Regions from separate parts of the Bradyrhizobium sp. 76 genome, predicted to be linked through region 2. Evidence: predicted binding sites of a transcription regulator. Region 2 holds the regulator's gene; the other holds the start of a gene.
The links. The regulator HrcA, encoded in region 2, represses chaperone genes, less so after heat shock. The targets are predictions, from matches to a motif close to GTTAGCACTCNCNNNNNGNGAGTGCTAAC.

Region 1 (4,597 bases), on a different contig from region 2:
CGCATAGCGCGAGATCAGAACAACGAACTGAAAAAGACGCGAGCAAGAAATGACCCCGGCATTTTTCTGCCGGGGATCGCATTTTTGAGAAAGTTGGATCAGAAGTCCATGCCGCCCATGCCGCCCATGCCGCCGCCCGGCGGCATCGCCGGACCGGAGCCGCCCTTCTTGGGCAGCTCGGCGACCATGGCTTCCGTGGTGATCAGCAGGGCCGCAACCGAGGCAGCGTTCTGAATCGCGGTGCGGACCACCTTGGTCGGGTCGATGATGCCCTTGGAGATCAGGTTGCCGTACTCGCCGGTCTGCGAGTCGAAGCCGTAAGCATACGTCTTGTTCTCCAGGATCTTGCCGACGATCACCGAGCCGTCTTCACCGGCGTTGATCGCGATCTGGCGAGCGGGCGCGGAGAGCGCCTTGCGGACGATCTCGACGCCGGTCTTCTGGTCGTCGTTCTTGGTGCGCAGACCCTTGAGCTGCTCGGAGGCACGGAGCAGGGCGACGCCGCCGCCCGGGACAATGCCTTCTTCCACAGCCGCGCGGGTCGCATGCATCGCGTCATCAACGCGATCCTTGCGCTCCTTCACCTCGACCTCGGTCGCGCCGCCGACGCGGATCACCGCGACGCCGCCTGCGAGCTTGGCAAGACGCTCCTGGAGCTTCTCACGGTCGTAGTCCGAGGTGGTCTCCTCGATCTGCGCCTTTATCTGGGACACGCGCGCCTCGATGTCGGCCTTCTTGCCGGCGCCGTTGACGATCGTGGTGTTCTCCTTGTCGATCATCACCTTCTTGGCGCGACCGAGCATGTTGAGCGTAACGTTCTCGAGCTTGATGCCGAGATCTTCCGAGATCGCCTGGCCGCCGGTCAGGATCGCGATGTCCTGCAGCATGGCCTTGCGGCGATCACCGAAGCCCGGAGCCTTGACGGCCGCAACCTTCAGGCCGCCACGGAGACGGTTCACGACCAGCGTCGCAAGCGCTTCACCTTCGACGTCCTCGGCGACGATGACCAGCGGCTTGCCGGTCTGCACCACGGCCTCGAGCAGCGGCAGCAGCTCGTTCAGCGAGGAGAGCTTCTTCTCGTTGATGAGGATGTAGGCGTCGTCCATCTCAACGCGCATCTTGTCGGCGTTGGTGACGAAGTAGGGCGAGATGTAGCCGCGGTCGAACTGCATGCCCTCGACGACGTCGAGCTCGGTCTCGAGCGACTTGGCTTCCTCGACGGTGATGACACCCTCGTTGCCGACCTTCTTCATGGCGTCGGCGAGGAACTTGCCGATCTCCGCGTCACCGTTGGCCGAGATGGTGCCGACCTGGGCGATCTCGTCGTTCGAGGTGACCTTCTTCGAGTTCTTGACGAGGTCCGCAACGACGGCTTCGACCGCGAGGTCGATACCGCGCTTCAGATCCATCGGGTTCATGCCGGCGGCAACCGATTTGGCGCCCTCACGAACGATCGCAGCCGCGAGAACGGTTGCGGTGGTGGTGCCGTCGCCGGCCGCATCGGCGGACTTGGAGGCGACTTCGCGCACCATCTGCGCGCCCATGTTCTCGAACTTGTCCTCGAGCTCGATCTCCTTGGCGACGGTGACGCCGTCCTTGGTGATGCGGGGTGCGCCGAACGACTTGTCGAGCACAACGTTGCGGCCCTTCGGGCCGAGCGTGACCTTCACCGCGTTGGCGAGGATGTCGACGCCGCGCAGCATCTTGTCGCGTGCATCGACGCCGAATTTGACTTCTTTAGCTGACATGTGAGTTTTCCTGAATGTTTTACTTGGTCTCACCCTTGGCGACGCCCAGCAGGCGCTCCTCAGGATGAGCGGTGCGAGCGATGGTTTAGGCGGCCTTCTTCTTGGCGGACACGTCGGTGAGAACGCCCAGGATGTCGCTCTCTTTCATGATCAACAGCTCCTGGCCGTCGATCTTGACCTCGGTGCCTGACCACTTGCCGAACAGGACGCGGTCGCCGACCAGGACGTCGATCGGGATCAGCTTGCCGCTCTCGTCGCGGCCGCCGGGGCCGACGGCGATGACTTCACCTTGCGAAGGCTTTTCCTTGGCAGTGTCCGGAATGATGATGCCGCCAGCGGTCTTTTCTTCTGCGTCAATGCGCTTGACCACGACGCGGTCGTGAAGCGGACGGAATTCCATGCAGATCTCCTAAGCATTTACTTCAGTTGAAGATTTCCCGATTGCTAGCAATCGTGGCCGGCGAGTGCCAATGCAGGCGCAGCTGAAATAGGACCGATTTTTTGGGGAACAAGTGTTTGTAGCAGGAAAAATCCGGTGGGCGCGCGGGATCTCTGTGGGGGCTGCCCCAGATCACTTTGTCCGCTTGCCGCCGAGCACCCGACCTTCTTCTGATTGAGTCGTACGGCTCTGTCTCTCAGCCCGATGTAGCCTAACAGTTCAATTCCTCTGCCCTAAATTCGAGCTGGTAAAGGCCCGCCGATCTGGTGCCGGTTCAAGTGCGGATCGTCGGCTGACTTCGTTCTAAGATTGGGATGCGTTTAGAACCTGACGCAGAGGTCGCGAATTGGGGGGTATCGCTCCGCTTGATCGATGATCCGATACTCAGCAACTCGAGGCGAGGCAACGCCGGCTGCGAGAGCTAGCGCAGAAATGTGCTCAGATCGTTCGGCACCTGGTCCAGTTTCAGATCACCTTTGCGCGGCGAAGGCTGCTGGACGGATCGCCCGTGCTCCAGACAGCGAGCGCGCCGATGTCCCGGTTTGCGCGAAAGGACCTCTGCCCGCATCGCGACAGCTCTATATGCGCGAACAGCTCGCCGAACTGTCCCGCGACCATGGCCTGGTCGACGCGTTCAACTAAATCCTGAAGCGATGGGCGAGCTGTGAAGACGCCGGTGGCGGCGTGCTGATCAATACCGGAGCCAGCGTAGGTGTGATCTCGACAGGAACAAGAGCTGGCACAAAATCTCCGCCCGGTCGCCCCTGGTGCGCTTGTCGGCCTGGTGAACAGCAGGCTGTAAGCCACCGCGTACCGGCGCGCGAGGCCGCAGACCGTCTCGTCAGCCTGCAAATGGCGAACCTGCTCGTCGCAGCTCCGTCGCCACCGACGTTCGGCGCCCTATCGCTACGTGACCTCAAAGCTAGACTTAAGATCAAATACTCGGCCGCCTCTCAAACTACACAACACGGCCGCCGCCGGCGCCGCCGGAGGGATACGGACTCCGAAACTAGTCAGGTGATCTAAGTTCGCCCCAGGTCCGCCAGGCCTTGTGGCAGAGCCGTCTGGTCTGCGGATTTAGTCGGCGTGAAGTGGATATGATATTGCGGGCCCTAACGACGCAGTCGGGCGGCTCTTATACCTGCGGTCACGACAAGCGCTCTCCTTCAAGAAGCCCCAGCGGTCATTTGCCTGCCTTGTGCGTCGAGCGCGTCTTTAAGTTTGGAGCTTGATGGGATTCATCTTGGACATCGTGCACATACTGTGGCGCCTCGGATTACATGCGACACAGCCGCATCGTCCGAAAAGTTTCGCACGATAAGTTATCGGAGGGGCTTGAATCGCACCTTACGTCAAGATGTAACCTGTCGAAATGGGCGGTGACAGACTTCAGCACCCGAAGCCGTCCCAACGAGTAACATAGAGTGCGAATGTCCCAATCCTAGGCTCACGGAAGGCGAGCCCGGTCATCGACGACTGTCGTGAAGCTCCCCTGTCTCTGGGTCATAGCAACGCGCGTCTGACAGATGCGCTTGGCTCACCGTCGGATCGTAAGACGCCGCTCGCACGTAAGTAGAGCGGCTGACTTGCCTGTGAGCGACGCAAGATGGTGGCCCTCAAGCCTGCATCTCAATGCCAGAAGGAAGCTGATGCTTCGTGGCAACTGCGAACGGCTACGTGGTGCGGTACCGGACATCTGCGGGCTTTACGCAGATCGTTCCGGAATCCGCGACTAGGCTCAAGGGTCTCGTTCATTCGGGTTTCGGTCGTCTTCACGCGAAACACATCGTGTGACTCTGTCGAACTGCGATGGGCACTACATAAGGGGATCGTGTGACGAGACAACTAACCGGAGGTAGTGTGACAACACAACGTGCTTTGCTGACGCCTGGGCCAATGTCGTTATCGTCGGCAGTGAAGGCCGAGATGCAACTCGACCTCGCATCGCGCGATTGCGAGTTCAAGAAAGTGACCGCTCGCATGAGGCAGCTGATGCTCAATGTGTCGGGCAATGCGGAAGGCTATTCGGTCGTTCCTATCCAGGGTGGCGGCTCCTTTGGAATGGAAGCTGCTCTCTCTTCATTTGTCGCCCAGACCGACCGGCCGCTTGTTTGCATAAACGGCATTTATGGCGAGCGCATTCTCAAAATTCTGCGGCTGTGGGGCGTCCAAGCGGTGAATCTTATCAAGGGAGCCACCGAACCGTTGGACCCCGAGGAAGTCATCGAGCGTTTGAACCGAGATCCAGGTATCACGCACGTATGCTTGGTCCACTGCGAGACTACGACCGGGATTGTGAATCCGCTCGAAGCGATCATAGAAGGAGCAAGGCAGCGTGGTGTAAAGACTATCGTCGACGCAATGAGTTCTTTCGGCGGCGTCGACATCGACCTAGGCCGAGGCGGGCCAG
Region 2 (4,597 bases):
ATTCATCGGCCCACATCGCCGGCGTCTGGTCGGGACGGGCATAGATCAGGTCGAACGAATAACGATCGAACGAGCGGCGCGCGATGGCGACCGCGTCGAGTGCCTCGCGCGCGCTGTGCATGCGACCGAGCGCCTTCAGCGAGGCATCGTCGAGCGCCTGCACGCCGAGCGAGACGCGATTGACGCCGGCGGCGCGATAGCCCGCGAAGCGCGTAGCCTCGACACTGGTCGGGTTTGCCTCCAGCGTGACTTCAACGTCTTTCGCCACAATCCAGTGCTTGCCGATGGCATCGAGCACAGCGCCGACGGTTGCAGGCTGCATGAGCGAGGGTGTGCCGCCGCCGAGAAAGATCGAGGTGACTTCGCGGCCGGGCGCGCGCTCGGCGGTCGCAGCGATCTCGCGCGCGAAAGCCGACGCAAACCGCGCCTCGTCGATCGCGGCGTGGCGGACATGGCTGTTGAAGTCGCAATAGGGGCACTTCGACAGGCAGAACGGCCAGTGCACGTAGACGCCGAAGGCTTCGGATTCTTTTTTTGACGCGTTTTCCTGGCGCGAACCGGTATCCACTTCGCTCGAAAACGCTCTAGCGTGGCTCAAGGCAGATCTCCGCCAATTTCACGAAGGCGCGGGCACGGTGCGACAGGCCGAGACCGAGCGGCGGCAGGCCGTGCTTCTCGATGCTCTCCATCTCGCCGAAGGTGCGGCTATGGCCGTCGGGCAAAAACATCGGGTCGTAGCCGAAGCCGGCGGTGCCGCGCGGCGGCCACACCAGCGTGCCGTCGACGCGCGCCTCGACCTCTTCGAGATGATCGTCGGGCCATGCAACGCAAAGCGCGGACACGAAGTGCGCCTTGCGCTTGGCGGGCGTGGTCGCGCCGCGCTCCTGCAACAGCCGTTCGATCTGCGCCATCGCCGCGGCAAAATCCTTGTTCGGCCCGGCCCAGCGCGCCGAGTAGATGCCGGGCGCGCCGTCGAGCGCGTCGACCACGATGCCGGAATCATCGGCGAAGGACGGCAGCTTGGTCGCCCGCGCTGCCGCGATCGCCTTGATCGCGGCGTTGCTGCGGAAATCGTTTCCGGTCTCTTCCGGCTCCGGAAGGCCTAATTCGCCGGCCGACACCGCCTCGATGCCGTAAGGCGCGAGCAGCTCCTTCATCTCGGCGAGCTTGCCGGGATTATGGGTCGCGATGACGAGCTTTCCGGTGATTCGGCGATGCATCGGCCTATTGACTACGCTACCGCCAGTTTCTGCAAGTCCACCAGACGCGCCACGCCCTTGCGCGCCAGCGCCATCAGCGCCAGGAACTCGGCTTCCGTGAACGGCTCGCGTTCCGCGGTGCCCTGGACCTCGATGATGCGGCCATCGCCCGTCATGACGAAGTTGGCGTCGGTGTCGGCTTCGGAGTCCTCGGCATAGTCGAGGTCGAGCACGGGCGTGCCCTTGTAGATGCCGCAGGAGATCGCGGCGACGTTGTCGCGCAACACATTGGCTTTGACCATGTTGCGCGCCTTCATCCAGGTGATGCAATCGGCGAGGGCGACCCAGGCGCCGGTGATCGAGGCCGTGCGGGTGCCGCCATCGGCCTGGAGCACGTCGCAATCGACCGTGATCTGGCGCTCACCGAGCGCTTCGAGATTGATGATAGTGCGAAGCGAGCGGCCGATCAGGCGCTGAATTTCCACGGTGCGGCCGCTCTGCTTTCCTGCGGAGGCCTCGCGGCGGGTGCGTTCGGAGGTCGCGCGCGGCAGCATGCCGTATTCGGCGGTGACCCAGCCACGGCCCTGGCCCTTGAGCCACGGCGGCAGGCGGTCTTCCAGCGTGGCGGTGACCAGCACGTGGGTGTCGCCGAATTTCACCAGGCACGAGCCTTCCGCATATTTGACCACGCCGCGCTCCAGCGTCACGGGGCGCAATTCGTCGGGCGCACGGCGGCTTGGCCGCATGGGAAATCCTCCAAAACTCTCGGAAAAGGGCTGTTGGCGGTGCTTGTAGGGGGGGTGAGGGTGGGCGGCAAGGGGGAAGATCGAGGCCTTATTCACCCCCGATTTTCAATCCGCGAACGCCACGCTTGTCAGAAGCCCCAAGGATAGACAAATTACCTGTATCTGAGAGGAGTTACGGTCTGTGGCCCATCACGATCCGATCCATTTGATCGCGCCGCGCGCGGGCCTCGCCCAGCTCAACGAGCGTTCCCGCGACATCTTTCGCCAAATCGTCGAAAGCTACCTCGCGACCGGTGAGCCGGTGGGCTCGCGCAATATTTCGCGCCTGATCGCCATGCCGCTGTCGCCCGCTTCAGTCCGCAACGTCATGGCCGACCTGGAACAGCTCGGCCTGATCTACGCCCCGCACACCTCCGCCGGCCGGCTGCCGACGGAACTCGGCCTGCGCTTCTTCGTCGATGCCCTGATGCAGGTCGGCGACCTCAATGACAGTGAACGGCAGGCGATCCAGAGCCAGTTGACCTCCGTCGGCCACGCGCAATCGGTGGAGGCTGCGCTCGAGGAGGCATTGACGCGGCTCTCCGGCCTGACCCGCGCTGCCGCGGTCGTGCTGACGCCGAAATCCAATGCGCGGCTGAAACATATCGAATTCGTCCGCTTGGAACCGGAAAAGGCATTGGTGATCCTGGTCGGCGAGGACGGGCAGGTCGAAAACCGCGTCTTGACGCTGCCGCCGGGAGTTCCATCCTCGGCGTTGACCGAAGCCGGCAACTTCCTCAATGCGCGGATCCGGGGCCGGACCCTGGCCGAGGCGCGGCTGGAGCTCGAGACCGCGCTCGGAGAGGCGCGCACCGAGCTCGATCAGCTGACGCATAAGGTGATCTCGGCCGGGATTGCCAGCTGGTCGGGCGGCGAGAACGAGGATCGGCAGCTCATCGTCCGCGGCCACGCCAATCTGCTCGAGGATTTGCATGCGCTGGAGGATCTCGAGCGCGTTCGCCTGCTGTTCGACGATCTCGAGACCAAGCGCGGGGTCATCGACCTGCTCGGGCGGGCCGAGACCGCGGAAGGCGTGCGGATCTTCATCGGCAGTGAGAACAAGCTGTTCTCGCTGTCGGGCTCGTCCACCATCATCTCGCCCTATCGGGATGCCGCTGGCCATATCGTCGGCGTTTTGGGTGTGATCGGGCCGACGCGGCTGAATTATGCCCGCGTGATCCCGACCGTGGACTACGCTGCCCGCATCGTCAGCCGGCTCCTGGGGGGCTGACCGGCGTCTCCCCGATCACGGGCGCTTGATTTTCGGCGCCCGAAGCACGATATCCGGGCCAGAAACCCCCTGAGATGAATGCGAAAAGAGAGCCGATGACCGATCGAGACCGGCAACCCGAAGACACGAGTGCTGCGGCCGGCGAGCCCGTGGTGTCAAAACCCTACATCATGCCCGACGATCCCGAGCCGGGCTCGGTCGAGCTTCTGCAGAAGGAAGTCGCCGAGGCGCGCGACCGCATGCTGCGGACGCTGGCCGAGATGGAGAATCTGCGCAAGCGCACCGCCAAGGAGGTCGCGGACTCCAAGCTCTACGGCGTCACGGGCTTTGCCCGCGACGTGCTCGACATCGCCGACAACCTCCAGCGCGCGCTCGATGCCGTTCCGGCCGAGGCCCGTGCGGCGGCCGATGCTGGCCTCGCCTCGCTGATCGAGGGCGTCGAGCTGACCGAGCGCTCGCTGCTCAGCGCGCTGGAAAAACACGGCGTGAAGAAGTTCGACCCCCTGGGCCAGAAGTTCGACCCGAACTTCCAGCAGGCGATGTTCGAGGTGCCCGATGCATCGGTGCCCGCGGGCACCGTCGTGCAGGTCATGCAGGCCGGCTACACCATCGGCGAGCGCGTGCTGCGTCCTGCCTTGGTCGGTGTCGCCAAGGGCGGCGCCAAGGCCGCGCCCGCCAACAGCAACGAGCCGAACGGCGCGGCGAACTGATCGATCCTCAGGATGCGGGTCTTGCAGTTCGGTCGCGCCTCTTACGCGCTCGCCGCGATATCCGCGGACTGAATCCGCTTCACGCCGGCCTTGGCCATATCGGCCCAGGCTTTTGCGAGCGAACCCTGATTGTCGATGCCGCGGCAGGCGTCTTCCACCACATAGACCTCGAAGCCCGCCTTGCGTGCGTCGAGCGCGGTCCAGGCCACGCAGAAATCCGTCGCCAGCCCCGCGACGAAGACGCGCTTGATCTTGCGCCCCTTCAGATAGCCGGCAAGGCCGGTCGAGGTCTTGCCATCGGCTTCGAGGAAGGCCGAATAGCTGTCGACGTCCTTGTGAAAACCCTTGCGGATGATGAGCTCGGCGTGCGGGATCGCAAGGTCTTTCGACAGCGCGGCGCCGTCGGTGCCCTGCACGCAATGGTCGGGCCACAGCACCTGCTTGCCGTAGGGAAGATCGACGGTCTCGAACGGCTTCTTGCCGGCGTGGACTGATGCGAAGGAAACATGGCCTTGCGTGTGCCAGTCTTGCGTCATCACCACGTTCGAAAATGCTTTCGAGATCTTGTTGATGACGGGCACCACCTGCTCGCCTTCCTTCACGGCAAGGCTGCCGCCGGGCAGGAAGCAATTCTGCACGTCGATCACGAGCAGCGCGGATGCATCGTCCGGC

Region 1: groES (co-chaperone GroES) is a predicted target of HrcA. The motif match lies at 2,192-2,220, and genes of this name have one in related genera.

Annotation. Positions count from the first base shown of each region.
Region 1 covers NZ_JADPIS010000116.1:30,751-35,347, reverse strand. Annotated here, with positions in the region: gene groL (chaperonin GroEL) at 99-1,748, opposite strand; gene groES (co-chaperone GroES) at 1,834-2,148, opposite strand; gene IVB48_RS32645 (2-aminoethylphosphonate--pyruvate transaminase) at 4,048-4,597, shown strand, end outside.
Region 2 covers NZ_JADPIS010000103.1:471,273-475,869, reverse strand. Annotated here, with positions in the region: gene hemW (radical SAM family heme chaperone HemW) at 1-568, opposite strand, end outside; gene rdgB (RdgB/HAM1 family non-canonical purine NTP pyrophosphatase) at 585-1,220, opposite strand; gene rph (ribonuclease PH) at 1,232-1,945, opposite strand; gene hrcA (heat-inducible transcriptional repressor HrcA) at 2,127-3,215, shown strand; gene grpE (nucleotide exchange factor GrpE) at 3,311-3,925, shown strand; gene pncA (bifunctional nicotinamidase/pyrazinamidase) at 3,967-4,597, opposite strand, start outside.